DNA from 4 places in the Exiguobacterium sp. s127 genome. Region 1 is predicted to be linked to each of the others. Evidence: riboswitches for the same ligand, from Rfam matches in the RefSeq annotation. Region 1 holds a riboswitch; each other region holds the start of a gene.
What was found. A riboswitch is a leader RNA that binds a small molecule or an ion and turns the genes downstream of it on or off. The one in region 1 is predicted to bind S-adenosylmethionine.

Region 1 (7,813 bases):
CAGTCGATGGATTAACACCGACAGTTGAAAGTCCGGTTTACTCAGAGCCGATCACAATTAATGAGGAAATGACGATTCAAGCAGTCGTCGTCAAGAATGGTAAAACGTCAGCCGTTTCGACGTTCAAATATTACATCGCACCACCCCTCACGAAAATCAGCAGTATCCAAGGAATTGCACATTTGTCTCCATACGCCGATCAACTCGTCCGGACGACAGGTGTCGTCACGTATATCGTGGATGCAAACAACTTCTACATGCAGGATCCGAATCCGGATAATAACAGTAAGACATCTGAAGGTATCTTAGTGTATTCGAAAAACCACGGAGCGGCAGTCGGACAAAAGGTCGCGACAACTGGATATGTGAAAGAATGGCTATTAGGTGGATATAGTGATAAAGCGGAGACAGACTTGCCTGTAACAGAGCTCAGTGCTGTCAACCTCGTTAAAGGAGCACTTAACGAAGGATTACCTGCAAGCATCGTCCTCGGTGGGGACGGCGTTTTGATTCCGACGGATGTCGTCGATAACGATGCGTTCGCGAACTTTGATCCGGAAGAGGATGCAATCGACCTGTATGAAAGTGTCGAAGGGATGCGTGTTGCACTTCCGAATGCCATCGTCACAGGTCCACAAGCAAACCGGACGATTCCGGTCCGGACGCAAACAGCAGACAAAGTCTACACGAAACGCGGTACACCAATCTTGACGGCAGACAACGTCAACCCGGAACGTCTCTTCGTCGAGATGGGCAGTTCGTCATACCGTGCGAAATCAGGTGACCGTTTTGAAGGAACGATTGAAGGGGTCATGAGCTACAACTACTCTGCTTATAAAGTCTTGTCAAAAGCAGCTGATCTTCCGAAACTCGTCACGAGTGAAATTGATCGTCAACCGACGAACATTGAAACAGGAGAGTCACGTTTGACGGTCGCATCGTATAACGTCGAAAACTTTGCTTCGACAGCAGACGCCGGGAAAGTTGATCGTGTCTCGGAAGGGATCGCGACGTTCCTTAAAACACCGGACATCGTTGGTTTGACAGAAATGCAAGATAACGATGGTGCAGTTGATAGCGGAACAGTCGATGCATCCAAATCATTTGAAACATTGATTGCCGCAATTGAAGCGAAAACTGGCGTTAAGTATGCGTATACAGACATCGCACCAGAAGATAAAAAAGATGGTGGACAGCCAGGCGGAAACATCCGTGTCGGCTTCTTGTATAACCCGGAGCGCGTCTCACTTGCACCAGGTAAAAAAGGAACGGCAACAGAAGCGGTTTCGGTCGAAAACGGCAAGTTGACGAGTAACCCGGGACGGATTCAACCGCTCGACCCGAACTTCGCAAGTTCACGGAAGCCACTCGTCGGGGAATTCCTCTTCAAAGGGGAGTCGTACCATGTCATCGTCAACCACTTTAACTCTAAAGGTGGCGACGGAGCAGACTTCGGTAAAAATCAACCGGTCGTACGTAAGAGCGAAGTACAGCGTCATGCGATTGCGACAATCGTCCAAGATTTCGTCAATGAACTCGAAACAGAAGTCAAAGACTCGAATGTCGTTGTTCTTGGTGACTTGAATGACTTCCAGTTCTCGAAAACACTCGACATCCTCAAAGGAAAGAACTTGTGGAACACGGTCGATGATCTTCCGAAATCAGAACGTTACTCGTATGTCTATAATGGTAACGCACAAGTACTCGATCACATCCTAATCTCGAAAAACTTAAAATCGTATACGTCTTCTGACATCGTCAACATCAACTCGGATTATATGGAAGCGGACGGAAGTGCGAGTGACCACGATCCAGCCATTATTTCAATTCAAGGTGCTGAGAGTGCCGTTCCTGTTAGAGGAAAAGCCGAAATTGGAAAATGGCGTGCTGTTCAAAAAGGAAAGCACATCGTCATTGAACGAAAAATTGCAAAGCGTTGGTTGAAAGTGAGTGAAACACATGGTCAGCAACAAGGTGAATTACTCGAACTTCGTGTTTCGAAAGGCCTGCCATACATTCTCGTGAAGACGAAAAAAGATGGGCAGAATTGGCTTGAGCTTTCAAAACGCTACAAATTAACGACTTCTGATAAATTTCAATAAATCAAAAAAGCGGACTTAGCGGTCCGCTTTTTTTTGTGTTCGGATAAAAAGAGATAGGAAGGAAAGGGTACTGATTGAAAAGGTGAGGAGCAGGGCAGTTTCAAGAGGAAGAATCCGGAACATATACATGAAGTGGATGATGATTAAGGTAATAATCGTGGCAAGACCGACGATAAAGTTCTTCCGTAATAAGTTTCCGACACCCGGGACGAGCAGTTCGAATCCGAGACGTTGGCTATAGTGAACTTCGTCATGTGCGTTCGCGAGACTAAAGGAGACCGTCAACACAACGAGAATCATCCAACCTGAAAACAAGTACTGCTGAATCGCGAGAAACGTAATCGATTCATAGATAAAGTAGAGAAGAATCATGGCATACTCCTTTTGATGGATATTATATGGACAAACACGTATTTTTTTTCCTTACGATTCCTAATATTAGCTAGGTGATGAAAGAACGGCAATAAGATTTGCAAAGAATGAAAATAAAAGAATGTTCACACATTTCAACAAGAGGGGAAAATAGTTCATTTTCTGTACGATAATGAAATGAGAATGGCTTCGGACTAAGTTGTCAGACCTTTAAAGGCGATGTTACTAAAATGTGTCTGTGTTGTGAACAAGTCGAATGAATCATGTGATTTTCTTAGAATGGATACTCTGACTGTTCGAACGGTTCAATTTCTTTTAAAATAAGGGTAATGCAAGAAAGAAGGAGGCGGACCAGCAGGATGAAAAAAGTATTAGTCCTCGGGGTAATAGCATTTGCTTTCTTTGGTTGCGAAAGCGTTCCAATCGAACAAGCGGAGGCGGAGTACCCGAAAAGTGGGGGAAAGCTGATTGATGCATATACAAGTGAGTACCCGGGATACAAGTGGGAAGTCAGACGGACAGCGACAGAGGAGTTTGTCGCACTGACGAAAGACGGGAAAGATTACGGGAAGTATCGTTTCCGGGACGGCGTGACGACGCAAGGCGCGACGTTAAATAAAGATACGGAAGCGACGCTTGCGAAAAAAGGCTGGAAGGTCGTCAAGTCCTATCGAAAGGGAAATACGAACTACATGCTGAACCTTGATCACGCAGCCGTCTATGAAAAGAACGATAACTACGTGACGTATTTCTTTGATCAATATGATAAAAATCGCGTCAAAGCAACACTGGCGATTCCGAAGGACGTCGAAGCGAAAAAAGAAGGGTTCTATGGTGCTGCTTCAAAAGCATTACGGACGACGGATGAGAAATTGATGTTACGCCTGATGAACTGGGAACGTGCCGAATACAAGAAACCTGCATTGTCGCCGTATACAGCATTAAAACCGGTCACGCGCGGACACAGTGAAAACATGGCGGAGAATAACTTTTTCTCGCATACGGATCCTGAAGGCCGTGACCCGTTCGCCCGGATGAAGGCAGAAGGCATTCGCTTCTCGATGGCGGGTGAAAACTTATCGATGGGGTATCCAAATGTCTTCACTGCTCACTGGGGATTGATGAACTCAAAAGGGCATCGTGAGAACATCATGCAAAGCGGCTTCAAACAAGCGGATGTTGGAGTGGCGTTTAGAAAAGATGCACCGTACTTTACGATTAACTTTAGAACACCGTGAAAATAGCACGAACTAAAGTAAAGCCTAGGTTCTCGTCAATGGGAACCTAGGCTTTTTGGTTTGTCTTGAGTCCCGGGAAACGTGATATCTTACGAATCAAAAAACGTAGGTGGTTGATATAAGTGGTACGAAAGATTCTTACTTCCCGTGCTTTCCTCGGGCGAGGCGCAAGCCGTTGCCTCTTTCCCTTACAGGTCAAGATGCAGGGTCTCGCCTGCCTCTGACAGCGCAAGCGCGACCCTGCAGTGAAACGAAGCGGCGCGAAGGCTTGCCGCTCGGAGACGATTTGGGAAGGATGGGCGACGCATTCTACGAATCAGAAAATATGTGGTGTCAGTCGGTGGAAATGAATGTTAAGAGGCGAAAAGATTCATGCTTCTCGTGCTTTCCTCGGACGAGGCGCAAGCCGTTGCCCCTTTCCCTTACAGGTCAAGGTGCAGGGTCTCGCCTGCCTCTGACAGCGCAAGCGAGCCTTGCGCTTTTTCCCGTAGGAGTCACGTGGAAGCAAATCTTTTTAGGCTTTCTAATGGAAGAAGACCTGAGAAAGGCTGCGATTCGGGAAGGAGCGACGAGTAACAGAGATACTATCGAAAAAACGGACGGCCCACCCCTGTTGTTGAAAGGAGGTGGAGCCGTCCGGTTCTTTTTTATATCATTTATCTTCGGGGAGTAGGCAAGACAAAGGTCTTTCTGTAAAAGTGACACAGACGCTGCCGCTCAATTCGCCCAGTCCGGTTTACTGAATCCTTTGAATGATTTTTCGATCACTTCATTAAAGTCATCCGATTTGACGACAGCGGTCAAGTCTTTGGCCAGTTGTTTGTCTTCGTCACTTGTCTTAACAGCGACTAAGTTGCGGTACTGCTCGTTCATCGTCTCGAGTGCGAGTGCATCGAGTAAGTCGAACTTCGCAGCAAGTGCGAAATTTCCGGGAACAGCTGAAATATCAACACTTTCGACAGCGCGTGGGAGCTGAGCGGCTTCAAGCGGTTTGATGACGAGTTTCTTTGGATTTTTGATGATGTCCTTTTCTGAGACGGTCAATGGATCGGTATCTGCTTTTAGTTCAATCCAACCTTGATCCGCTAACAGGTTTAAAGCACGTGCCTGGTTCGTCGGGTCATTGGGTGTTGCGACTTCAGCACCTTCTTTGACATCGTCCAACGTTTTATAGGACTTGCTGTATAATCCCATCGGTGCCGTTGGGACGGTGATCAGCCCTGTGAGATCGAGATTTTTTTCTTTCGCAAACGTTTTTAAATAAATCGAGTGCTGGAACAGGTTGGCATCGATATCACCGCTCCCGAGGGCAAGGTTCGGTTGAATGTAATCACTGAATTCGACGATTTCGACGTTGTAGCCTTTCTTTTCGAGTCCCGGTTGAATCGCTTCTTTGACCATATCGCTATACGGACCACTCGTCGCCCCGATTTTGATGGACTTCGTTTCTTCATTTGCACTGCTGTCACCGCATCCGGCTAAGATGCTTGCTCCTAATAATCCTGTTGCTAAAAAGGCATAGCGTTTTTTCATCTTAATCTCTCCCTTGCGTTCTCTATTTGTAAGTTATCGTTTATCGGCGACACGTGCGAACCGGTTGCCGAGTGCCTGAATGACTTGAATGATGACGACAAGCACGACGATCGTCATGATCATGACGACGTTATCGTACCGGTAATAACCGAACCGGATCGCGAGGTCACCAATTCCGCCGCCACCGACGATCCCTGCCATCGCTGAGAATCCGATCAGGCTGATCAAGGTCAACGTCAAGCCTTGAATGATTCCGGGCAATGCTTCCGGAAGGAGAACACTGATAATGATGCGAAGCGGTTTCGCCCCGCACGCTTCTGCTGCTTCAATCAAACCGGGTGGAATCTCACGGAGTGAGGTTTCGACGAGTCGGGCGAGAAACGGAATCGCGGCGACGCTCAAGCTGACCGAGGCGGCAGCGGGACCGATCGTCGTCTTCGTGATGAGTTGCGTCAATGGAATCAAAGCAACGAGTAGGATGATGAATGGTAACGAGCGGACGATGTTGATGGCGAAGTCCAACGTCGTTCGAATGAAGACGTTTTGGAAAAAGAGTCCGCGGTCGGTGATGAATAATAAAATCCCGAGTGGAATTCCGATGATGATGGCGAAGGCGAGTGAAATGCCAACCATGAAGGCCGTCTCTCCGAGTGCTTTCGTTAAGTCGGGAAGCATTGTCGTAAACCGGTCAAGCGACATCTTGAATCACCTCGATTGCGTGCAACTGTCCCTCGAGCCAGGTTAAGGCACGATTCACGTGCAGTGTCGGTCCCGTCAAACTGACGATTAAGACGCCAAACGCGACGTCCTGAATGTAGTCGACCTTCCCATGCAGGATGCTGACTGCGATATCGAATTGTTTGATGGCTTCAGATAAGGTACTCTCACCTGTTTTTTCACCCGTGAACTGAAGTCGAATGACTTTGCCGGGTGTCGTCCGTAAAATCCGTTCCGGTAACTCGATTTGGAGTGCCGTATCGACGTAATGTTTTGTGACCGGATGTTCGGCTTGACTAAATATGGCGTAAGTCGAAGCGACTTCGACGACTTCACCGTGCGCCATGACGGCAACGCGGTGACAAATTTGTTTGACGACGTCGATTTCGTGGGTGATGAGGATGATCGTCAAACCGAGCCGGGCGTTCAAATCTTTCAGTAAATCGAGAATCTGGAGCGTCGTCACGGGATCGAGCGCTGATGTCGCTTCGTCACAGAGTAAGATGTTTGGATTGTTGGCGAGCGCTCGTGCGATGCCGACGCGTTGTTTTTGTCCACCACTGAGTTGGCTCGGATAGTTCGTCTCGAATCCTTCGAGTCCGACGAGTGCCGTTAATTCTTGAATCCGTTTCGGGAACTCACGCCGTTTGACACCGGCAGCCTTTAAGGCGAACTCGATATTGTCGGCAACGGTGCGGGACTGAATCAGTTGAAAGTGTTGAAAGATCATACCGACCCGGAGACGGAGTTTGCGGAGAGACGTTTTGGAGACACGTGATAGATTGGCTCCGTCTACTATGACCGTACCGCTCGTCGGTGTCTCGAGCCCGTTAATCAACCGTAAGAGTGTACTTTTTCCGGCGCCGGATTCACCGATGATGCCGAATATTTCCCCTTGTTCAATCGTTAAGTTGACATCGTTTAATGCAAAAATCGGTGTGCGGTCACGGACGAATTGTTTTGTGATGTGTGCGAACTCAATCATGATGTTTCCCTCCCGATACAAAAAAATCGCTTTTTTCCAGTTAGAGAGCAACCAGAAAAAAGCGACGAAGTGTAGAATTTCGTAACTTATCTCTCAGAACAAAAGAAGTTCTGTAGGATGTGGCACCGTTCCATTACTGGTGGTTGCCGGACGTCGTTGGGCCTAATCCCTCGGTCGCTCTCGATAAGTAGCTATGCTGTTGGGATTTACTTTAACGGAAATGATTCCCATCTGTCAAACGTTTTTTCAGAATTATTCGGCAACGGCGGTTTGGAAGAGCTGAAGGGTCCCGATTCGCTTGACAGCCTCGACGAGTCGGTCGACATCGGCAATCAGACTGATCCGGACGTAACCTTCACCGTATGTACCAAAGAAATGACCCGGTGTCACGGCGACATGCGCTTCGTCGAGCAGGTGATCGGTGAAGCTTTGGGACGTGAAGCCGGACGGAACAGGGAGCCAGACGAAGAACGAACCGCCGGGAACCGGTCCGTCCCAGCCGATTTCGTTTAATGCACCGAACAACGCATCGCGTCGCGTCTCATACAAGGCGCTCAGTTCACGGACACATGTCTGATCGCTTGAAAGTGCGACCGTCGCTGCATGCTGGATCGGTGTGAAGGCACTGACGTAAAGGTGTTCCTGGTATGTTTCGATGCTCGCGATGACGGACGGATTACCGATTGCAAAGGCAATCCGGAAGCCGGACATGTTGAACCGTTTAGAGAGTGAAAACAACTCAATCCCGACATGCTTAGCGCCTTCCGTCTGGAGGAAACTCCGCGTCGGACCATCGAAACTGATCCCGCCGTACGCTAAGTCATGGACGACGCAAATGTCATGTGCATCAGCGAACGCGACCGTTT
Region 2 (7,813 bases), on a different contig from region 1:
GACAGAAGAGACGATTCTTATTTATTACGCTTAAAAAAAGACTGCTACGGGATAGGTCCCGTCAGCAGTCTTTCGTGTATCGGTCAGTGGATTAAAAGTCAATTTCGTCAGGGTCCGGTCCGAGGCGGACTTCTGTCGCGAGACGATCGATTTGTTCGAGGTCGTCTGCATCGAGTTGGAAATCAAACACATCGAAGTTTTCAGCAATCCGTTCTGGTGTGACTGATTTCGGAAGCGCAACGATTCCGTTATCGAGGTGCCAACGTAGAACGACTTGTGATGGGCTCTTACCATGTTTTTCAGCAATCTCTTTGAAATCATTGATTTCAAGGAACTTACCTTGCATGAGTGGGCTCCATGCTTCGACTTGAATGCTGTGATCTTGCAAGTACTCATGCAATTCATGCTGTGGAAGTTGTGGATGAAGCTCGACTTGGTTGATCATCGGCGTCATGAGTCCTTCTTCAGCAAGTGTATCGAGATGATGTTCTTTAAAGTTCGATACACCAATCGCCTTGATTTTACCTGCTTCGTAAAGCTCGACCATGGCTTTCCATGCTTCGACATAACCTTCGACCGGCCAGTGAATGAGATAAAGATCGAGATAATCGGTTTCTAGTCGCTCAAGTGACTCAGCGAAAGCCTCTTTCGTCCGTCCGGCACGAATGTCATCGTTCCAAACTTTAGACGTCAAGAAGAGTTCTTCACGTTTCACGCCGCTTTCTTTGATTCCTTTTGCGACACCACGTTCGTTTTTGTAGACGGCAGCCGTATCGATATGACGGTAACCGACGCGAAGTGCTTCTGCGACGGCAGCCGGTGCTTCCGTCTCTTCATCGACTTGCCAGACACCGAACCCGATCTGTGGAATCGTGATACCATTTGAAAGTTTTGCGTATTGCATGTATATACTCCTCCTTCAATGAAACTAGAATATGGATTTGCCTGTTCAGTTTAGCATGAACTTAGCGGAACATCTGTTTTGATGCTCATAAGCAGGGAATATAGAATGGGAAAGAGAAGAAAGTCTACTGATGCATAAACGAAGAGAGGTGTAATATCATGGTGAAATCGATTAAAAAAGTACCAAAAGGAGTTTGGACAAGCATTGCAGCACTATTAGGTGCTCAAGCCACGTTCCTCTTCCTTGGTGCCCGCAAGACAGGACGCAATCCGTGGGTATGGGGGGGAGCAGGACTCGTTCAATTTCCGCTTCCGGCGATTGCCTATTTCATTTTGAATCGTCAAGAAAAACAGAAATAAAGTGAACCCCCGTCGCAGACGAAGCGACGGGGGTTGTTTGTTTTACGACATGTTGTTTTTCTGTGCGGCATCACTCTTCCGGCGTGGGAAGCCGAAGAAGATTGCCAGTGATCCACAAACGAACAGTAAAAATGGATAGAACAAATAAGGAATCAGTTCGGGTGACGCCGTTTTCGTCAATTCAGCGGCAATCAAAAGTTGCGCTCCGTACGGGATGATTCCTTGAACACCACAGGAAAAGAGGTCGAGGATACTGGCTGACTTCTTCCGGTCGATGTCATACGTATCCGCGATTTCAGCAGCGAGCGGACCGGCGACAAGAATCGAAATCGTATTATTTGCTGTTGCGAGATTCGTTGCACTGACGAGGGCAGCCATACTGAACTCAGCTCCCCGGCGTTTCGAAATCTTTCGTGTCAGCGTTTCTTTGAGATAAGCAATTCCACCGTTATAGGTGATCAGGCTGACGAGTCCACCCATCAGCAACGTCAAGATTGAGATTTCTGCCATCCCCATCAATCCGTCAGACATCGCGAGGACAAATCCACTTACTCCGAAACTACCGTCGATCATTCCGATGATGCCTGTCAATAACGTCCCGCCGAGTAAGACGAGAATGACGTTGACACCAAAGAGTGCGAGCGCGATGACGGAAAGATACGGAATCAGCTTATAAAATTCAAATGCTTTCGCTTCGACGACATCTCCGGAACCTGACACGAAAGCGAGTAAGATGACAGTGATGACGGCAGCAGGCAAGACGATTAAAAAGTTCGTTCTGAATTTATCACGCATGTTCGTTTTTTGTGTCCGGACAGCGGCGATTGTCGTATCTGAGATAAACGATAAGTTATCACCGAACATTGCTCCACCGACGACGGCAGCAGCGGCGAGTGCGACATTGACACCCGTCGCGTCATGAATCCCGAGTGCGATCGGTGCAAGGGCAGCGATTGTGCCGGTCGAAGTTCCCATCGCCATCGAGATGAAAGCGGCAATGATGAACAATCCACTCATTAAAAGAGACTGGGGTAGGAAACTGAGTGCAGCGTTGACGGTCGCATCAATGGCTCCGATTGCATTCGCTGTTCCAGAAAATGTGCCAGCGAGTAAAAAGATGAAGACCATGATCATGATGTCCGGATTTCCGGCACCGCGGGCAATCCGCTCGACGGTCTGGTTGATGTCTCCCTTAGATGTCGCAGCAGCAAAAATCAAGGCGATTAAAGCTGCAATCAAGATGGGGAATTTGTAAAAGTCGTTATAGAAGATTCCTGCACCGATGAATAATACAAGGAAAACGAACAAGGGGAACAACGCCCATTTGTTCGGCGTAACCGTTTCGTTCATGTGAATCACTCCATTTCTTCAGCATACAAAAAAAGACCCCTTCGCAAGAAAGAAGGAGGTCTTTACTGAAAAAGACGCTCTTCTTATCTCTCAAGCCATAGCTTGCTGGATTTGGCACAGTACGAATCAATCGTCCGCTGCCGAAACATCATTGGGCCAGTCCCTCCGTTTCTCGCGATAAAAAGAAGTCATTTAGTTGTTTAGTCGTTGTTTAAAACACGTTTATTACCCTAACGTATCTTTTAATGCTTGTCAACTGTACCTTACTGCAGTGCTTGTTTGAGCGTCGTCACGTTTTCGTTCATCAAATCAAAGTACGATTGATCTTGTTGATCTTTTGCGACGGACTCGAGGTTATGAATCGTAATCGATTCGGCACCGATTTCTTTTTGGATGACACGGGCGACCTTTGGCGACACCGTCTCTTCGAAGGCGATATAGTTTAAGTCATGCATCTCTGCTTCCTTGACGATGGCAGCCAGCTGTTTTTGGGACGGTTCGTCAGACGGTGAAATACCGGCAATCGGCAGTTGCGTGAAACCGTAACGTTCCGCCAAGTACCCGTATGCGGCATGCGTGACGAGAAGCTCCTTTTTCGAACCGGAGTCAACAGCTTTTTGTAAATTTTGGTCGAGTTCATCTGCTTGTTTGTTAAAGAGTGCGAGGTTTTTATCAAACGTTTCCTTCCGGTCAGGTGCTTCCTTTGCTAACGCGGTCGTAATCGAGTCAGCCATTTTCTTGGCGTTGTTCGGGTCGAGCCAAACATGCGGATCGTATTGTCCATGATCGTGCGACTCTTCTTCAGCCTCGTGATCATCATGGTCATCGTGTGCGTCTTCTTCGTGCGTATGAAGCGAAGCGGAAGCTTCGAGTAAGTCGATATTTTTACTTGTCTCGACAAAACGAATGGAATTACCGGCTAAACTTTCCTTAATCTTTTCAGAGTACGGCTCAAGGGTTGTGCCGGTAAGTAAAAATAGATCGCCTTTCGCAATCGTCGTCAGTTGCTTCGGAGTCGGCTCATACGAATGCGGGTCGGCGCCAGGGGGAACGATTAATTCGACCTGGACGTCCTTTCCGCCGATTTCTTTGGCGATGGCTGCCGTGGCGAACGTCGACGTATAAATTTGCAATTTACCGTCTTCGTCTGAATTTGAAGTCGATGAGCCGCATGCGGCGAGCAGACTGGCAGTTACTGTCGCGATGGTTAACGCTGGAATGATTTTTTTCATATATGAACCCTCCAAGATAATTAAAACGTAATTGTTCCGATTTGGACTTTCTAACTATATCCGACGGAAATTAAAGCGTCAAGTCGGAATGTTGTGAAGTTCTAGTTCAAAATAAATCGGGTAAGAGAAGAGTAGAAGTGAAATCGGAATGAGCCTTGGAGGTGATGAGGTGAAACGTGAAACAGCATGGTTGATGGGTGGCGCCGCTATTTTGACGACGGCTGCTGCTGGTGCGAGTATTTGGAATAATTATGGAGCCTTACTCAGATGGACGGAGCCGGTCTTGCCGCTTACCGAAAAGCAATTAGCACCACGAAATCTTTTATACAAGACGGTCAATCAGCAGGACTTGACGTTAGATATCTATTATCCGCCGGGAGAAGGGCCGTTTCCGGTCGCGATTTATGCTCATGGCGGCGCATTCGTTCGTGGAAACCGTGATGATGTGTTTAGTTTTGCTCCAATCATCGACCGGTTTTTAGAACTCGGGATTGCCGTTTGCAGCATCGACTATCGTTTATTTGAGGATGGCAGCTACTTTCCGGACAACCTGGAAGATGTTCGAGATGCCTTATGTTTTTTAAATCAACAAGCGGATGAATTACGCATCGCGCGCGGTCGCATGCTTTTATGGGGTGATTCAGCAGGTGGAGCCCTAATGTTGACGACGGCGCTTGCCCCGACTGAATTTATCGGCGAACAGGCGGAGGCGCATCTTCCTTTAATCAGTGGAGTCATCGCCTTGTATCCGCCGACGAATTTTCTGTTGTTTAAATTCATTCAAACCTGGATTGCCCATATCAAGTTTTATGGGGGTGGACGTGAAGAATGGCGACAGTTGATGATGCGTGTCTCCCCGGCGACACATTTAAGTTCCGACTCGCTGCCGATCATGTTGCTGCACGGAAAAAAGGATCCGATTGTCCCGTTTGCTCAAGCACTCCACTTTGTTGAGAAGGGGGCGGATGTCGGGGCGGATGTTCGATTATTCTCTTTCCCGAATGGCACACATTCGCTGGCGAGCTTTGCCCAAACTGAAAATCCACTCAAAATTGAACGTTTGCTCGAACGAATCGAAGCCTTCAGTTGTCAAGTGCTTGTCTTACCGAAACGAGAGGCGCTTCATTAGGAAACATGATACAATCAGTCATATTTCTTTAGAAGGAGACTGCAATATGACGGAAATTTGTTTAGTACGACACGGTCAAACGGACTGGAACTTAAACGAGCGGATTCAAGGACGTGAAGATATACCGCTTAACGAGACCGGTAGAAAACAGGCGGCTCTCAGTGCTGCCTACCTGGCAGAAGAACAGTGGGACGTCTTGATTTCAAGTCCGCTATCGCGAGCTGTCGAAACTGCTGAAATCATTGGTCAATCGATCGGTCTAAGCTTGACGGAAACGGATGAACGGCTTGTCGAGCGCGAATTTGGAACGGCTTCCGGTGAACCGGTCGCCGGAATTTACGAAGCAGTGCAGGCAAATGATGCAGAGCGCGTCCCGGGGCTTGAAACGGAAGCGGAAATTCAACAGCGTGTCTTCAGTGCGGTTGAAGAACTGACAGAAAAATATCGAGGAAAACGCCTCTTAGTCGTCTGCCATTCGCATACGATTAAAGCGGCACTCTCCTCGATTGATGAGACATTCAGTTACCGGACGCCGTTAAAAAATGCATGTGCGAATTACATTCGTTTTTCCGACCGTTATGAGATTGAGCGGATTAATGTAGCGGACCATATCACAATTTGAACATCATCCTTCGACGGTTGCCGGATGTTCTTGTAAGTACTGTTTAAACGTTTCTTTCGCGATGCTCGTGATATGAGCACCACGTTTAGAGCGTCGGTCTTTATATTCTTGAATCAGCTCTTCGCCAGTAAAGTTGTCTTCGACGACTTCACGCAAAATCGATTCGGATAAATCATTTTTCATCATGACCATCTTACCGGTAAAGAGATAAGAGACGCCTTCGCTCAATTGCGTACTTTCATAAGGCGTGACGATCATGGCGGCGGGGTCATTGTCCGGCCGTGAAATCGTGATTTCAATCAAGGCGCGCAGCTTTTTCTCGAACAGTTCTTTCAAAATCGGTTGATCGGTGTCGGTGACGACGATTTCAGCGACCCACTGGGCGGTTTGGTCGGTACTCACCGTCAGCCCATCTTTAATCTGAACGGGGATTGTCGTATCTCGCCCTGATTCATCCATGAGAATACGTAATGTACACAATTTAAAGGTTTTCAAAAAGAACTCCTCCTTTTGTTGTTCGTACGTGATTTTCTTCAGTATAACGTGAGTCTGTCGCCTGCGCGAAACTTTTCGTAACGTCTTCGAGTCGAACTATGTTTAAATGGAACTAGAAATCAGAAACAGGAGGACCGTTTATTATGCCGCAAGCACTTATAGGAATATTAGGAATCGTGGGGATTATCTTACTTGCCCATCACATCATCATGTATTGGCATGCTGAGCCAAAAGATCGCCCGACGCTTGCGTACCGCATAGCGCTCCTGATCGCCTGTTTGCTTCTTATCAGTGGAAGTGATCATTTAATTAGTATCTTTTACGCCGATTCTCTTGCTGAGTTCGGTCAACGGATTACCTATATCGTCTTCATCGGAGGTGCGCTTGGTTTTGCGTGGTACTTTCGTCAACAAATGGAACAAGCGACAGCCAAAATGACTGCTCACCCAAACGAAACAGCCCACTTCAGTTGAAGGGGCTGTTTTTAGCGTATAGAAAAATGAGAGGGAGATGAAAAGGTAGCCTTTCAAGACGTCCGTCAAGAAGCTTGATTCTTGAGGCTGCTTGATTTTGTTATTTGACACCACTTGCGAGGCGTGTTTTCCGAATCATGTCGAGTTTCAGTTTCCAGAGACGGTCGCTGAACGTGACGGCATAGATTTCAGGTAGACGTAGACGTTTGTACTCTTCCCACAGGCGTCCGATTTGCTGTTCGTGGAACTGACGACTTTCTTCAATCGTCGGAACGGTATACACGAGTTCACCGTCCTTAAAGATCGGTGCAAGTAACCGTTCAACCTTAAAGTTTTCAATCCGGTTCCGGAACGACGGGTCACGGACGTCAATCAAATCGACGAAGTCGAGTTGACTCGGATCTTCATCGAGTAACGTGATGTAGTCGCCTTTGAACTTGTTCGTTTCCGGGTCGACGATGCGGTACGCCTCCTTGATATGCGGTGTCGTCGTCTTCGCTTTTGAAGACGAAACTTTGATGACGGGTGCAAGTTCGCCGTCAATTTCGCGGGCGACGAGTTTATAGACCATGCCGAGCGCCGGTTGTTCGTACGCCGTGATGCCGCGTGTTCCGACGAGGAAGGTGTTTGCCTGTGCCCCTTGGATGCGAAGGTCTTGAATGACATATTCGTCTAAATCACCAGACAGGACAATTTCGACGTCGAGTAAGCCGGCTTCATCAAGCATCTTCCGGGCGCGTTTTGATAGGTAGGATAAGTCGCCGGAATCGATTCGAATCCCGCGTAACTTATGTCCGTCTGCTGCGAGTTCTTTTGCGACCGTGATCGCGTTCGGGAGTCCGCTTTTAAGCGTATCGTACGTATCGACGAGCAGTGTCGCCTGATCCGGATAATGCGATGCGAACGTCCGGAAAGCCGTCAACTCATCATCATGAAACTGGATATCTGCATGCTCCATCGTTCCACCACATGGGATACCAAAGTCGCGGCCGGCCGACGCGAGGCTTGTCACGTCGAACCCGGCTAAATAAGAGGCACGTGTTCCGAAGTAAGCAGCATCGATTCCTTGGGCGCGGCGTGAACCGGCTTCGAGGAATTTCGCGCCTGGTGCCGACTGCCGGATCCGTGCGTATTTTGTCGCAATCAACGATTCGTGATTGGCGATGTTCAAGATGGCCGTTTGCAGTAACTTCGCCTCAAAAATCCGTGCTTCAATCCGGACTAATGGTTCGTTCGGGAAGACGATTTC
Region 3 (7,813 bases), 250 kb from region 1:
CCTTTCTCGACAAAACCTCTCCATGTCTGGGTCATTGCCGTGTACGAGGGGAAATGGCTATTGACGCATCATAAGCAGCGCGGGTACGAGTTTCCTGGGGGAAAAGTCGAACCGGGTGAAACAGCGGAAGAAGCGGCACGCCGGGAAGTGATGGAGGAGACAGGCGGTAGCATCGCAAGCCTCGCCTACATTGGTCAATATCGTGTCGAAGGACGAGGCGATACAATCATTAAGAATATCTACTTCGCCGAAATCGAATCACTCGTTCCGCATCTCGCTGTCGATGAGACAGACGGAGCCTTTTTGTTGGACGACCTCCCGCAGCGTCTTGACGCGAATCGAAAATACAGCTTTATGATGAAGGACCGTGTCCTTCCGGAGACACTTCGTGTACTCGCCGAACGCCGATTGGTTTGAATTGCCGAAGCAAGGTCCCTTCCGGACGTTTCGTATATACTATGAAACATCTGATCACGAACGGGTCGGTGCCTATGTCGTTTTACCGACACGTCCGAATGGGCAAGGGATGCTGTATTTACGTGGCGGGACACGTAATATCGGAATGGTTCGACCGACGCGACTGATGCAGTTTGCTCAAGCCGGATTTTTAGTCATGGCCCCTTTTTACCGAGGGAACTTAGGGGGTACAGGGAAGGAAGATTTTGGTCATCATGATATTCGTGATGCAACAGGGGCATATGATTGGTTAACCCGTCACGCGGAACGCGTCTCGGTGTTTGGCTTCTCTCGTGGTGGGCAGATGGCCTTGTTGTTGGCACATCATCGCCCGGTCGCGCGCACGGTCTCATGGGCAGGGGTGACGAATCTCGTCTGGACATATGAAGAACAGAGAACGATGCAAAAAATGTTACGCCGTTTCACGGGTGGATTGCCAGAGACGCAACAACAAGCGTATCAAATCCGTTCGCCGCTCTACGCCGCTCCACAAGGGCAAGTCTTGCTGATTCACGGACGGTACGATCAAAAGGTTCGCTTACGTCATGCAACGAATTATGCTGCGCGCTATCCGAGTCAGACGCGGCTTCGTATTTACGAGCAGGCCCATCAATTTCCGTTGCACGAAAAATTTGCTGTGACGAAGGAAATCATCGATTGGATGTTGCGCTGATGGAACATAGGATGTAGTCACCTCGAACAGCCGGGGTGACTTTTTTTAGGAAATCAGTAACATTGATATGTTTTAAAAAAGCATTTTTTAAACAAAAAACAATATTTGGTATACTAGAAAATATGAAGTGAACAATAGGGTGGAAGACAAAAGGGGAGAACGGGATGGAAATCTTGCTGGCACGACAACCAATCGTGAATCGATCCGGTGCCATCGATGCATTTGAATTATTATATCGTTCAGTGGAAGCGCCTGCTATTTTTGATGGTGAATTAGCGACGATGGACGTGTTGACGAATACGCTCGTCCATTTAGGTGTCGATCGAGTGGCAGAAGGAAAACGTTTATTCATCAATTTCACCGGTGATTTATTACAAGGTGAGCTGATTGATCACTTAGATCCGGAACGATTTGTCATCGAGGTGCTTGAGACCGTCGTCATCGATTCACATATGCTGTCGGTTTTGAAAAAATGGAAAGAGGCTGGATTTCAATTGGCCTTGGATGATTTCGTGACGGATTTATTACGAAATCATGGTCCAGAGTTGTTTGATTTAATTGATTTAATAAAAATTGATATCGAAGCAATCAACCCACGTGAACAAAGTGCGATTTTACATATCGTTAAACGAAACTATCCGCATATCCGTTTGTTGGCAGAGCGTGTCGAAACGCATGAAGATCATCTTCGTAGTTTGAGCATGGGGTACGACTGGTTCCAAGGCTATTTTTATGCAAAACCGATGTTGATGAAAGGGAAGGCTGTTCCGCCACAATTGCCTGTATTGTTAAAGATGTTGAAGTGGCTCGAATCAGATGAGTATTATGACCAAGTCGTCGATGAAATCGAAGGAAATCCATACATTAGTGTGCAAGTCCTCCAGCTCATCAATTCTCCCGGGATTGGTCTTCGAAATACCGTCGAATCCGTTCGTCAAGCGATTTCACTACTCGGGTTTTCACAACTTAAAAGTTGGATTTCGTTAATCGTTTTACGAGAGATGCGACTTGCGAGTCCGTACAAGTGGTCAGACGAGTTGTTGCGTTCTTCACTGCATTGTGCCAAGTTATGCGAGTTATTTGCACTTGAAACAAAGACGTTACGTCCGGAAAGTGCCTACATGATTGGCTTACTCTCGCATATCGATGCATTACTGTCAGTCGATATTGATGAAATCATTGATCAATTACCAATCGAGTCGACGTTGAAAATCGTGTTACAAGGAAAAGATCATCCGTTTCGTGATTGTTTATTGCTCGCGATTAGTGCCGACCGTGGTGAATTTGAACAGTTTGAAAAACTAACCCATCGTTTTGGTATTTCAAAACAGCGTGCCTATGCACTATTAAAAGAGAGTCAAGATTGGTTGACTAAAAAAGAACTTCATCTGCAACCGGATGAAGAAGATTCAATCGTCTGATGGATGTTAAAAGGCACCAGCTCACTGAACATACAGTGTCTGGTGCCTTTTAACTATCTTAGTTTAATTAAACACGTGGCCCTGCTGATTTGATTTCAGTAGTTGCACTGTCGAACCGTGTGAAATTTTGTTTGAATTTAGTCGCCAAAGCCCGTGCTTGTTGTTCATACGCATCAGCATCCGACCAAACTTTGACAGGGTTGAGTAAGTCGCTTGGGACACCAGGGACTTCGAGCGGCATGTGTAGCCCGAAAATCGGATGCTCTTCCGTCGGGATATCAGCGAGTGTGCCGTTGACAGCTGCATTGACCATCGTCCGTGTATATGCAAGCTTCATCCGACTTCCCGTCCCATATGCGCCACCCGTCCAGCCTGTATTGACGAGGTAAACCGTGACACCGTGCCGGTCGATGAGCTCACCGAGCATCGTTGCATATTTTTCAGGAATGAGCGGTAAGAAGGGTGAACCGAAGCATGTCGAGAATGTCGCTTCCGGTTCTGTTACGCCACGCTCTGTCCCGGCTAACTTCGATGTATACCCGGATAAGAAGTGATACATCGCTTGCTCCTTCGTCAACTTACTGATTGGCGGCAGGACGCCGTAAGCATCAGCTGTTAAAAAGACAATCGTTTTCGGATGTCCGGCGCGTGATGGTACTGCAATATTATCAATCGCTGTAATCGGATAAGCGGCCCGTGTGTTTTCCGTTTTTGACGTATCATCATAGTCAGGAATTCGTGCATCATCGAGGACGACGTTTTCGAGAACAGTGCCAAAACGAATCGCATCAAAGATTTGTGGTTCTTTTTCGCGCGATAGGTTGACCGTTTTTGCGTAACAGCCACCTTCGATATTGAAGACGCCGTCGTTGGACCACCCGTGCTCATCGTCACCAATCAATTGACGACTGTCGTCAGCAGACAGTGTGGTCTTACCAGTACCGGATAATCCGAAGAATAAAGCGACGTCACCCTCATGACCGACGTTAGCCGAGCAATGCATCGATAAGACGTCTCGTTGAGGTAAAAGGTAGTTCATGACAGAGAAAATCGATTTTTTGATTTCGCCCGCATATTCTGTTCCACCGATTAAGACAATCCGATGTTCGAATGACATGGCGATGAACGTTTCGGAATTCGTTCCATCGACTTTCGGATCTGCTTTGAAGTGAGGCGCATAAATAACCGTGAAAGGCTCAAAAGCAGCTTCTGTCGGATATTCACGCAAAAATAGTTGTTTTGCAAACAAATTATGCCAAGCATATTGTGTCACGATCCGAACCGGAAGGGTAAAATGAGTGTCTGCACCAGCAGCAGCTTCTGTGTAGTAGAGCTGATCTGCTTCATTCATGTAGCGAAGAACTTTTTGTAAAAGTTGCTCGAAGTTGTCTGCTTCCATCGGTTGATTGACATGGCCCCAATCGATATGTGACTCGCATGACTGATCGCGAACAATGAACTTGTCTTTAGGTGAACGACCTGTAAATTTCCCCGTTTCTACAGACAGAGCGCCATTTTCAGCAAGAACCCCTTCTTCGTTACGAATTGCATGTTCGACTAGCTCAGCAACAGATAGTTGTTTGAACACATGCTCCTTCTTGAGTAGCTCTTCGATATTCAGGACCGTCATCGGCATCCTGACCCCACCTTTCCCCTACGTTGGTTTAGCTCTGGCATTTAGTATGACACATTTATTATATATGACATACTAAAGGATGAGCAATCCTTTTTTAGCGCTGATTTCTATTTATTTGGAAACGCTTTCAGCATTAACAGTTTAACATCTCTTCGGGAAAGTTTCGACTAGAAATTAAAACGTAGCTTGACAGAGTGGTCACAACTTTATATCATGTAATTCGTAACGGATACTCTTATTCTGAGCAGGTGGAGGGAACAAGGCCCGAAGAAACCCGGCAACCGTCCTACATTAAGAATTCTATTAATGAAGGAAAAGGTGCTCTCCTGAAGCGAAGTAAACACTTCGAACGATAAGAGGGTAAAGGAAGAACGCACAACCTTTCCCTGACCATTTTTTGGACATGGAGAGGTTTTTTTCATTTTACCGTCCCACTCAACTAGGGGAAATGAGTACACCGTCAAATTCTTTTTTGGGAGGGTCAAACATGACAAACCTTAATCGCCGACTATTTACGTCGGAGTCAGTTACTGAAGGTCACCCGGATAAAATCTGTGACCAAATCTCGGATTCTATCTTAGATGCAATCCTCGCAGCCGATCCGAATGCTCGTGTCGCTGCTGAAACATCTGTCACGACAGGACTTGTCCTCGTCGCAGGTGAAATCACGACATCGACTTATGTCGATATCCCGAAAGTCGTTCGCGAAACAATTCGTGAGATTGGCTATACACGCGCTAAATATGGTTTCGATGCAGACACTTGTGCTGTATTGACTTCAATCGATGAGCAATCAGCAGATATCGCTCTCGGTGTTGACCAAGCGCTTGAAGCACGCGAAGGTAACATGTCAGATGAAGAAATCGATGCAATCGGTGCAGGGGACCAAGGTCTCATGTTCGGTTATGCAACGAAAGAAACGCCTGAATTGATGCCACTTCCGATCTCACTTTCACACAAACTTGCTCGTCGTCTCGCAGAAGTCCGTAAAACTGGACAACTTGACTACCTCCGTCCGGATGGTAAGACGCAAGTAACTGTAGAATACAATGAGAACAACGAACCGGTTCGTGTCGATACAATCGTCATCTCAACACAACATGCAGAAGAAGTGACGCTTGAGCAAATCCAAGCAGACCTGAAAGAGCATGTCATCGCACCTGTGATTCCATCAGAATACATCGATGCGGAAACAAAGTTCTTCATTAACCCGACAGGTCGCTTCGTCATCGGTGGACCACAAGGTGATGCAGGATTAACTGGACGTAAAATCATCGTTGATACGTATGGTGGCTATGCACGTCATGGCGGCGGCGCATTCTCTGGTAAAGATCCAACAAAAGTTGACCGTTCTGCAGCATATGCAGCACGTTACGTCGCGAAAAACCTCGTAGCTTCTGGTCTTGCAGATAAAGCAGAAGTTCAACTTGCGTATGCGATTGGTGTCGCGCACCCAGTATCGATTGCAGTTGATACGTTTGGAACAGGTAAACTTCCAGAAGCACAACTCGTCGAACTCGTTGCCGAAAATTTCGATCTTCGCCCAGCAGGGATCATCAAGATGCTTGATCTTCGCCGTCCGATTTATCGTCAGACAGCAGCTTATGGTCATTTCGGTCGTACAGATATCGAATTACCATGGGAGCAAACAGATAAAGCAGCAATTCTTGAAGAACAAGCGAAACGATTCGCTTAATTTTCAGTTCAGAAGCAGACTCGCATGAGTTTGTTTCTGAACTTTTTTTGTTTGTCTCGAACTTTGCAGGGAAACGAATGATTTTTCTAGAAAAGGGTAAAAGAACATGTACCGGTAAACGGAAAAAAGGGGGAGTCCGATATGGAGATACGCGAAGCAATTCCTACTGATGCGGCACGCATTCATGATATTGCCATTACCTCTTGGATGGATACGTATGAAGAGATTTACTCGGAAAGCTCGAAAGCCCATTTCGTACAAGAGGCGTATCCGCAAGAAGAAGTCGTTCGAGCAATTCGGACGGCGGAGGAAGCGCGGGGAGAATATTTCAATGTCGCCATTATCGAGGAAGAAATCGTCGGTTTCATCCATGCAATCGATGTGGACGGCACGTGGGAAATCGTTCGCTTGTACGTACTACCGAAATATCAACAAAATGGGATTGGGCGAAAGTTGATTCGTGAACTTGAACACCAAGGTGCTTCCCCAATTGAAGTCTACGTTGAATCAAGAAATTATAAAGCGCGCCAGTTTCTAGTCTCTTTCGGTTTTAAAGAAGAAAGTGAAACGACTGAAGAAATTTTCGGTCAAGTGGAACCTGTGACACGCTTAAAGCGTATATATGAATGAAAATCCAACTTAAGATGGTTTTGACATCAAGATGTAAACGTTATAATACAGAGATACTTGTATGAAGAGGTGAGTTTGTGGAAGATCAAGCAACAGGAATTATCGTACTTGTCTATCCCCTTCAACTGCGAGCGACGCCGAGCGATGCGTTAATTCGAGTCCTTGAAAAGGATTATGAAGTGTTACGTGTAGATGCTCCGCGCCGGATATCGCTTGAGGAACATCAACAACTGCTGAAGGATGCTTTACGAGAAGCCGGAAAACGAAAGTTACCGATTCACATCATAGCCTGCAGCATGGGCGCACTCGTCGTCAACCGGCTACTGCAGGAATATGAATTGCCGATTGCGAGTTTGTCATATATTTCGCCACTATTTGATTGGCATAATTCAAAACAACTCGGTGGCGTCAAACAAGTATTTGCAAGTGCATTCGATCGTTTTCGACCGGATGCGCCACTCGGGATGTTGCCGTTTGGTCAAAATAGTGAAGATACGGCACGTCTCGGAGAGTTGACATATGCACAGTACCGGGAGATTGAAGAAGAAATCGTCTTACATGATGAAGAGCGGAAGAAACTACCACGAGTCAACCTCGCTTGTTTTTATGCACCGGACGATCAATTCGCGGACGTAAAATATACGTTAGAGATTTGCCGGAAAATGGGTGGCGATCAAATCTATCTTCAACGGCTCCATGGATTTCCGCATTTCAGCTTTGAACGTCTCAATACGCGGTTCGCTGAAAAATTATTGCTTTTTTTGAAGATGGTTGAGGAATGACAAAAAAGACGCTGTCGTGCTGACAGCGTCTTTTACTATTAATCGAGTGTTTGCTTTTTTAATTTTTTTTCGATGGCGATGATGAAAGGTGGATTGTTTTGTTGATTGAGAAAACGATACTGTAAGACGGCGTAGTCTTGCTGCGAAAGACTTTCGACATAATCGAGAACAGCATCCCGTTCACGTCTTCCTTCTACATGTCCATGATAGATGACGAGGACGATTAAACCGCCGGGTACGAGGACAGGTAACAAAGCACCTAGCGCTTCTAACGTATCTTCACCGGTCGTCGTGACGGACTTGTCACTTCCTGGTAAATAACCAAGATTGAAAACGCCCGCTCGAATCGGACGGGCTTCATTAACGAGGCGTGCGCCAACATGAATATGACTTTCGTGGTAGAGATCGACCCACTCTTTGACGTGAGCGGTTTCTAGACGACGTTTCGTTTCTTCAATCGCTTGTTCTTGTACATCGAAGGCGATGACACGACCGTCTGGTCCGACTTGTTCCGCAAGA
Region 4 (7,813 bases), 190 kb from region 1:
TCAAGATTTCTTTGCCGTCGATTGCGACGTGTAGATCTTCAATCTTCAAGTGTGAAGCCTTCATGTAGAATCCCTCCATCTATTCATTTCGTGTCTGACGATTCAGTTCACGAGAGTTACTAATTTAGTATCATTCTAATCTTAATGAATCATACCACATTATTCAAGCGTCATCGCTCATGGTTTTTTCTCAAAATGAAGCCTTTTAGTGAGAATGACTTTAAAGTGATACGACTTCTTTCTCTTCTTCCACCTTCGTTCGTCTGTGAACCCGCTGTGACAGTAAGAGCAGTGGGATTCCGAGTAATGTCAAGAGGGCTAAGCAACCAAAAATCGGCAACGGACGATCGGCGCCAAAATAAAAAAGTAATTGTCCGCCGATGACCGGTCCGATTGACTGACCAATCGATGTTAAGCCCATCGCTCCGAAATAACTGCCCCGTAATTCCGGTTTCGCAAAACTATCGGTCAAGATATCCGTCATCGTGAACATCATCACTTCCCCGCACGTGAAGATGAACATCGCACCGATCATCAACCAGACCGTTCCGGCATTCCCCATGACGAATAAACCGAACGCGACGGTCGCAATCCCGACCGTAATCGAGACGAGCGGCGACGTCTTCATCCCGAACTTCATGATCGGGTACTGGACGATTAATACGGTCACGGCATTAATCGTGATCAATAAAGCAAACAAACTAGTCCCACCGGACAGTAACGTCGTCGTCGTCAAAAATTGCGGCAACGTCGAGTTGAACTGACTGTAGCCGAGAATCCCGAAAATGATACCGGCGAGGGCAAACGTGAAAGCGACGTCCGTTTTCAACAGTTGAACCGTTGCGCCGAACGAAACTTTTTTCCCGCCGTGACTCTCTGTGATCGGATACCGCTGAAACAGGATGAAAATCGCAATCCCGTACGCGAGATAAACAAAGGCTGTTATATAGAAGGTAATCGCTGTATTGCCGGCACTGAGCAATAACGCAATCCCCGGCCCGATCGCAGCCGCGACATTGATCATGGCATAACGGATGTTGAAGACGAACAGTCGATTTTTTTCATCCGTCGTGTCACTGATCAGGGCACGGGCGGATGGTTCAAAAATGGAGCGAAACACGCCGTTCAAGGCACTCAAGGTAAAGAACGCCCAAAACGTCTCGACCTGTGCCAAGGCGATGAAGACGAAAACGAAGCCGAGTGTTCCGGTCAGCATCATCGTCCGACGCCCGTAACGGTCAGACAAGGTCCCGCCGATGAAACTCATGACAAGACTCGAGACGGCTGAAATACTGAGGACCCAGCCGACATCGACCGGGCTGAACTTCAGCACCGTCGATAAATAAATCGCAAAGAATGGCATCGTGATGAACGTCCCGAGCCGTGAGAAAAATGTTCCGAGCAGGACGCCGATCGTCAGCGGATGTAACTGTCGTAAACGGTGCACCTAGAATCCCCCTTCAACTAAAAAAATAATGCATCCTTCCATTATATAGGAAGAATGCATCATTCGAGTGAATTATTTGCTGACCGGAACGACGGCCCCTTTATATTCTTTCGTAATCCAATCCTGTGTCTTTTTCTCGTGTAAGATATCGAGCAATGCCGTCACACGCTCGTCTTTTTCATCACCTTCACGCGTGACGATGATGTTGACGTATGGTGAAGACTCATCTTCAAGGGCAATTGTGTCTTCTAACGGGTTCAAACCGTTATCAATCGCGTAGTTCGTGTTGATGAGGACAGCATCGCCTTCATTGTTTTTATACGCTTGCGGCAAGAGTGACGCTTCGATATTCGTTTTGAACTCAATGTTTTTCGGGTTTTCCGCGATATCACTAAGCTGAGCATCTGTCGTCTTACCGTCTTTCAACTTAATTAAGCCTTCGTTTTGGAGGAACGTCAAGACACGTCCACGCTCCGCGACGTTTGAGCTCGTCAAGATCGTTGCACCTTTCGGTAACTCGTCAAGCGACTTATATTTTTTTGAGTAAACACCGAGCGGTTCAACGTGGACGCCGCCTGCATTTTCAAATTTATAAGACTTGTTCTCTTTTTCCTGTTGCTCAAGGTACGGAACGTGTTGGAAATAGTTTGCATCGATTTCTTTTTCAGCGAGTGCCTTGTTCGGCAACACATAATCTTGGAACTTTTTGATTTCGAGTTTGTAGCCTTTTGCTTCATACTCTTTTTGAACGTGCTCTAGGATTTCAGCATGGGGAACGTTTGAAGCACCGATGACAAGTGTCTTCGCGTCGTCTCCTGACGACTCTTCCCCACATGCTGCAAGACTGACTGCTAAGACGGATACTGCTGCTGTACCGACGAATTTTTTCCAAAGTTTCATGAATAATTCCTCCCAAGTTAACTAAAATAGTATTATCGTTTATCGATTGCTTTTACGAGCAGGTCACCAATAATTTGAATGATGAAGACGATGACGAGAATCAACAATGTCGCGATGGCGATGACATCGTTTTGAGAACGCTGGAAACCTTCGATATATGCCATGTCCCCGAGTCCGCCTCCTCCGACTACTCCGGCCATTGCCGTGTAACCGACGAGCGCGACAAGCGTGACGGTGATACCGGAGACGATTGCCGGAAGAGCTTCCGGGATCAACACTTTATAAATGATTTGGAACTTCGTCGCCCCCATCGATTCCGCTGCTTCGATGACACCTTTGTCGACTTCACGCAGTGCCAGTTCGACCATCCGCCCGTAAAACGGTGCCGCCCCAAGAATCAGTGCCGGAAGTGCCGCTGTTGGTCCTAAGAACGATCCGACGATGATGAGCGTCACTGGAATCAATAAAATCAACAATATAATAAACGGAATCGAACGGAAGATGTTGACTAAAAAGCTGAGCACGGAATACAGTGCCCGATTCTTAAACAATAAGTCTTCATTCGTCGCATACAACAACAGACCAATGATTAAACCGAGTATGAAAGTCGCTAGACCCGCGACGGCTGTCATATAAACGGTACTGCCAGTCGCCGTCCAGACCATTTCCCAATCGATGTCGTTAAAGAATGTCGTCATCGGTGATCCACCTCCACTTCCACGTCACTCGCTTGGAGTTTCGCGATGACCGCTTGTGTTTCATGTGCCGCACCAATCAGTTGGATGAACAACGTTCCGAGTGCACCGTCTTGCGTCTGTCCGACATTCCCGCCGATGATATTAAATAATAAGGTCGAATCTTTCATGACTTCTGCGAGGATCGGACTTTCTGCTGTCGAACCGACGAATGTCAGCTGGACGATTTTCCCTGTCGGATAGCGCTCACGGAGTTTCGCGAACGTCAACTCGTTTTCTGTAGATGACGTCAGTTGTTTGACGAATTCTTTTGTCATCGCTTGTTTCGGATGCCGGAAGACTTCTGAAACAGGACCCTGTTCGACGATTTTTCCGGCCTCCATGACGGCGACCCGGTGACAGATTTTTTGAATGACGTGCATCTCGTGTGTGATCAAGACGATCGTCAGTTTTAGTTTTTTATTGATGTCGACGAGTAACTCTAAGATCGAGTCCGTCGTTTTCGGATCAAGGGCGCTTGTCGCCTCGTCACATAATAAGACGTCCGGGTTTGATGCCAGTGCGCGGGCAATCCCGACGCGTTGTTTTTGTCCACCGGATAGTTGTGACGGATAAGCGCCTTCGCGACCGTCGAGTCCAACGAGTTGAATCAGCTCGGCGACCCGTTCTTTCCGGCGTGCTTTCGGATATCCGCCGAGTTCGAGCGGGAACATAATGTTTTCTTCAACCGTTCGTGACCAAAGCAAGTTGAAGTGCTGAAAGACCATCGAGACATTTTTCCGGACGCCGCGTAATTCTTTCGGTCGTAACGTCGTCATCTCGACACCGTCAATTTGAATCGAACCACTTGTCGGTGCTTCTAACATGTTCAGCAGGCGAATCAACGTTGACTTCCCTGCACCGGAATAACCAATTATTCCGAAAATTTCGCCGCGCTCAATCGTGAGATCGACGTTTGCGACAGCTTCGACTTCGCCGCGCTTCGAGCGATAAATTTTTCCTACATCCTGTAAACGAATCACTACTGTCCCTCCTAAACATAAAAAAAGTGCGCACGTTTTAGAGCAAACGCGCGCACTTTCAGTACACAAAACCATTTGCTCTCATCTTGCAGACGTTCGTCTGCTGGAATTAGCACCACTTCGGAAATAAATTCCGCGGTTGCCGGGTTTCATCGGGCCAGTCCCTCCACCACTCTTGATAAGAGTTATCGGTATTTAGTTGTTTTTAATATATTTTGAATATTAGCAGGGGTTATTTTGCTTGTCAAACAGTTTTTTCAGAAACTTTTTCGAGCAAACTGAAAGCATGCGTTAAATCTTCTTTCAAATCCTCTGCATCTTCAAGTCCGACCGAGATTCGGACGAGACCATCCGTGATGCCGAGTTCTGCCCGACGTTCTGCCGGAATCGACGCATGTGTCATCCGTGCCGGAACGGAAATCAAACTTTCGACCGCCCCTAAGCTTTCAGCAAGCGTGAAGAAGTGTGACGCTTCCACAAGTTTCTCTGCATTTGCAGCTGAACCGACATCAAAGCTGATCATCCCGCCGAAACCAGTCGCTTGTTTTTGCTGGATCGCATGACCGGGATGCGATGCGAGCCCCGGGTAGAAGATATTCGAGACGACGTCTTGCGCTTGCAGGAAGCTGACAAGTTCATGTGCTGTCTCTTCGATCGCTTCCATCCGGATACCGAGCGTCCGCAGACCACGGACAAGCAGGAAGCTGTCTTGCGGTCCGAGAATTCCACCCGTCGAGTTTTGGATGAAGTGAAGTTCTTCGCCGAGCGTATCATCGTTGACGACGACAAGCCCTGCGACGACGTCCGAGTGTCCGCCGATGTATTTCGTTGCACTATGCAGCACGATATCTGCCCCAAGCGCGATTGGTTGTTGCAAGTATGGTGTCGCGAACGTGTTGTCGACGACGAGCTTCAAGTCGTGACGACGCGTGATGGCTGCGATCGCTTCGATGTCCGTCACTTTTAATAACGGGTTCGTCGGTGTCTCGACGTAGAGCATCTTCGTGTTGTCCTGAATCGCCGCTTCCGTCGCGCTGAGATCCGTCGTATCGACGAATGTCACTTCGATGTTGAACTTCGGTAGGACACGTTGCATCAAGCGGAACGTTCCGCCGTAGACGTCGTCCGTCATGACGATGTGGTCGCCAGACTGAAGCAGATTGAAGACAGCATGGATCGCCGCCATTCCTGATCCGAACGCGAATCCACGGACGCCTCCTTCAAGATCAGCAATCAATCGTTCGATGCTCGTCCGCGTCGGGTTTGCTGTGCGCGAGTACTCATACCCGTCTTTTAATTGACCGATTTTTTCTTGCTTATATGTGCTCGTTTGATAGATTGGCGGTGTAACGGCACCCGTTGCCTTGTCTACACCCGTTCCTCCGTGAATCAACGCTGTTTTTTTACGCATGTGTCTCGTCCACCTTTTCAAAGATTTGTTGGCTCAAATACCGTTCTGCACTGTCTGCGAAGACGGTGACAATCGTACTTCCCGGATGGCGCTGGGCGATATCGAGCGCCGCGGCGAGTGCCGCTCCTGCTGAACTGCCGACGAGTAACCCTTCACGTGCCGCCAGTTCATGGACCTTCGTAAAAGCATCCGAATCAGAAATCGTATGAATTTCATCAACTAAATCACGAGAAACGAGACTCGGCCATTTGGCTGTCCCGATTCCTTCTGTTTTATGCGGTCCGGCTGGCCCTCCGTTGAGGACGGAGCCTTCCGGTTCGACGATTGCCCCTTTTGTCCCGAAGCGTTCTTTTAAGAAAGCCGTCGTTCCGGCAAACGTTCCACCTGATCCGCATCCGGCGACGAACCAGTCGATGTGACTAAGTTCCGCCACAAGCTCGGGACCAAGTGTCCGCTGATAGGTGACCGAATTTTCTTCGTTTTCGAATTGGAGTGGCACATAACTGTTCGGAATCGTTTGTCCGAGTTCCTTTGCCTTATCGATTGCGCCTTGCATATCGAGTTCAGTCGGCGTGTTGACGACAGTCGCGCCGAGTGCCCGCATCAACGTCTGTTTCTCTTGACTGAACTTTTCCGGGACGACACAAATGACTTGTAAGTCATATTTTTTAGCGGCGAGCGCCAAACCGATGCCGGTGTTGCCGGCAGTCGGTTCGATGATCGTTCCGCCTGGAGTCACGTAACCCTGTTCGATTGCGGCATCAACGAGTTGGATACCGAGGCGGTCTTTGACGCTGCCCCCAGGGTTCATCCATTCGAGCTTCGCCAAAATCCGCGTACCAGCAGGCAAATCGAATGAAGTAATCTCGTACAGTGGCGTATTTCCGACGAGGTCGCGGACTGACTTCGCGATCATCCGAAGACGATGTCCCATTCGTCGCGACCGGCAAGCATTTTCTCGGCATAGTGCTTCGCTCCTTTAAGGTCGTGTGCGCTCGCAAACCCACATTGTGTTTCGTTTTGTGCCGGAATCACTTCAGCCGCTAAGACGTCGTTCAGTGTCTTCTCGACCAGTTCACTCATTTTTTCGACTGAGTCAAAGTTCATCATCGCCATGTAGAAACCAGTTTGGCAGCCCATTGGCGAAACATCGATGACATCGTCCGAATAGTTGCGGATATTTTCAGCAAGTAAATGTTCGAGTGTGTGCATCGCACGCATCGGCATTTGCTCGACGTTCGGTTGTGTGAAACGAATATCATATTTGACGACTTGGTCGACTTTACCTTCTTTATAGCCTGCTACACGAATATATGGTGCTTTGACTTTTGTATGGTCCAAGTTAAAGCTTTCTACGTTCATTTTTTTGATTGTCATGATTTATTCCCCCATTTTCTCGGCTTCTACGAGCCAGACGAAGTGATTGTATTGTGTGAATGTCACGTCAAATCCGCGTGACGTAAAAATCTGTTCCATCACTGGAATCAGTGGATAAAATTCGCGTTCTAAATCTTCTGCAAGATTATCGAACCCTTGATTTCTGGCTTCCTCAATCGTTTCTAGACGTGCTGTCTCAGAAACGAACATCGTATCGGCATAGACGATCTTTCCGTCTGCCGGTAAAATCGCTGCCATCAAATCGACGGCCTGTCCTTTTTCTTCATCCGTCAAATGATGAAACGCGTAAGTCGAGACAAAACTTTTGGCCTCTGCTGCTTCAAACGATAAGAAATGACCATCTTGAACAGCCAGCGTCGGAATTTTATTGATTAAGATGTCGCGCATTTCCGGACTTGGTTCAATCGCCAGTACCTGCTCATGACGCGCAAGCAAACGTTGCGTCAAGTTGCCTGTTCCTGCGCCAAATTCGGCAACGGGTGACATCGCTTTTTCAGCGACCGTCTCTAATATTTCGTCATAACGGCGAAAGACTTCTTTGTACTCCGGATCTTGCCCCGTTACTGTGTCGTCGTAAGATGACGCCCACTCTGTAAATACATCCATGAAACGTACTGTCATGCCTTTTCGTCCTCCGCATCCCGCTTTTAATTCCGACTAATCGGATATGAATTAAAGTATTTTTCCTTAATCGCATTGTAGCAGGGACAATTCTGATTAGCAAGGCGACAGCTTCAAAATCTTTCGGAAACAAAAAAAAGGCGTTGCCGGAGAACCGACAACACGAATAATGTGGTTAGAAATGCAACGAAGGAAAACCCAGCTCTGATGCGAACTTCTTCGTTCGTCACATCAGAGGACGGCGCCCTTTCGAACTATAAAAGCAAGATGTCACAGTAGTCAGATCGACCATTCGAATCCACCATCTCTTTTTTGAACC

Region 2: another riboswitch for S-adenosylmethionine. It lies ahead of KNP98_RS06765 (Na+/H+ antiporter NhaC family protein); the one in region 1 lies ahead of KNP98_RS00500 (methionine ABC transporter ATP-binding protein).
Region 3: another riboswitch for S-adenosylmethionine. It lies ahead of metK (methionine adenosyltransferase); the one in region 1 lies ahead of KNP98_RS00500 (methionine ABC transporter ATP-binding protein).
Region 4: another riboswitch for S-adenosylmethionine. It lies ahead of KNP98_RS01440 (methionine ABC transporter ATP-binding protein); the one in region 1 lies ahead of KNP98_RS00500 (methionine ABC transporter ATP-binding protein).

The regions. Positions count from the first base shown of each region.
Region 1 covers NZ_JACSMO010000001.1:103,262-111,074, forward strand. The annotation lists gene KNP98_RS00475 (chitobiase/beta-hexosaminidase C-terminal domain-containing protein) at 1-2,102, shown strand, start outside; gene KNP98_RS00480 (hypothetical protein) at 2,118-2,474, opposite strand; gene KNP98_RS00485 (CAP domain-containing protein) at 2,834-3,712, shown strand; gene KNP98_RS00490 (MetQ/NlpA family ABC transporter substrate-binding protein) at 4,430-5,245, opposite strand; gene KNP98_RS00495 (methionine ABC transporter permease) at 5,279-5,944, opposite strand; gene KNP98_RS00500 (methionine ABC transporter ATP-binding protein) at 5,934-6,947, opposite strand; SAM riboswitch class I at 7,031-7,137, opposite strand; gene KNP98_RS00505 (aminotransferase class I/II-fold pyridoxal phosphate-dependent enzyme) at 7,200-7,813, opposite strand, start outside.
Region 2 covers NZ_JACSMO010000004.1:10,706-18,518, reverse strand. The annotation lists gene KNP98_RS06780 (hypothetical protein) at 1-34, shown strand, start outside; gene KNP98_RS06775 (aldo/keto reductase) at 92-904, opposite strand; gene KNP98_RS06770 (hypothetical protein) at 1,063-1,263, shown strand; gene KNP98_RS06765 (Na+/H+ antiporter NhaC family protein) at 1,306-2,613, opposite strand; SAM riboswitch class I at 2,694-2,797, opposite strand; gene KNP98_RS06760 (metal ABC transporter solute-binding protein, Zn/Mn family) at 2,877-3,845, opposite strand; gene KNP98_RS06755 (alpha/beta hydrolase fold domain-containing protein) at 4,015-4,974, shown strand; gene KNP98_RS06750 (histidine phosphatase family protein) at 5,021-5,596, shown strand; gene KNP98_RS06745 (YwpF family protein) at 5,600-6,091, opposite strand; gene KNP98_RS06740 (hypothetical protein) at 6,235-6,564, shown strand; gene KNP98_RS06735 (nicotinate phosphoribosyltransferase) at 6,665-7,813, opposite strand, start outside.
Region 3 covers NZ_JACSMO010000001.1:349,963-357,775, forward strand. The annotation lists gene ytkD (RNA deprotection pyrophosphohydrolase) at 1-417, shown strand, start outside; gene KNP98_RS01710 (alpha/beta hydrolase family protein) at 389-1,129, shown strand; gene KNP98_RS01715 (EAL and HDOD domain-containing protein) at 1,294-2,550, shown strand; gene pckA (phosphoenolpyruvate carboxykinase (ATP)) at 2,618-4,186, opposite strand; SAM riboswitch class I at 4,419-4,545, shown strand; gene metK (methionine adenosyltransferase) at 4,674-5,882, shown strand; gene KNP98_RS01730 (GNAT family N-acetyltransferase) at 6,024-6,512, shown strand; gene KNP98_RS01735 (alpha/beta fold hydrolase) at 6,590-7,294, shown strand; gene mnmM (tRNA 5-(aminomethyl)-2-thiouridylate-methyltransferase MnmM) at 7,333-7,813, opposite strand, start outside.
Region 4 covers NZ_JACSMO010000001.1:295,287-303,099, reverse strand. The annotation lists gene sufC (Fe-S cluster assembly ATPase SufC) at 1-64, opposite strand, end outside; gene KNP98_RS01455 (MDR family MFS transporter) at 221-1,447, opposite strand; gene KNP98_RS01450 (MetQ/NlpA family ABC transporter substrate-binding protein) at 1,520-2,347, opposite strand; gene KNP98_RS01445 (methionine ABC transporter permease) at 2,380-3,045, opposite strand; gene KNP98_RS01440 (methionine ABC transporter ATP-binding protein) at 3,042-4,064, opposite strand; SAM riboswitch class I at 4,143-4,249, opposite strand; gene KNP98_RS01435 (bifunctional cystathionine gamma-lyase/homocysteine desulfhydrase) at 4,309-5,475, opposite strand; gene KNP98_RS01430 (PLP-dependent cysteine synthase family protein) at 5,468-6,391, opposite strand; gene KNP98_RS01425 (S-ribosylhomocysteine lyase) at 6,388-6,852, opposite strand; gene KNP98_RS01420 (class I SAM-dependent methyltransferase) at 6,856-7,494, opposite strand.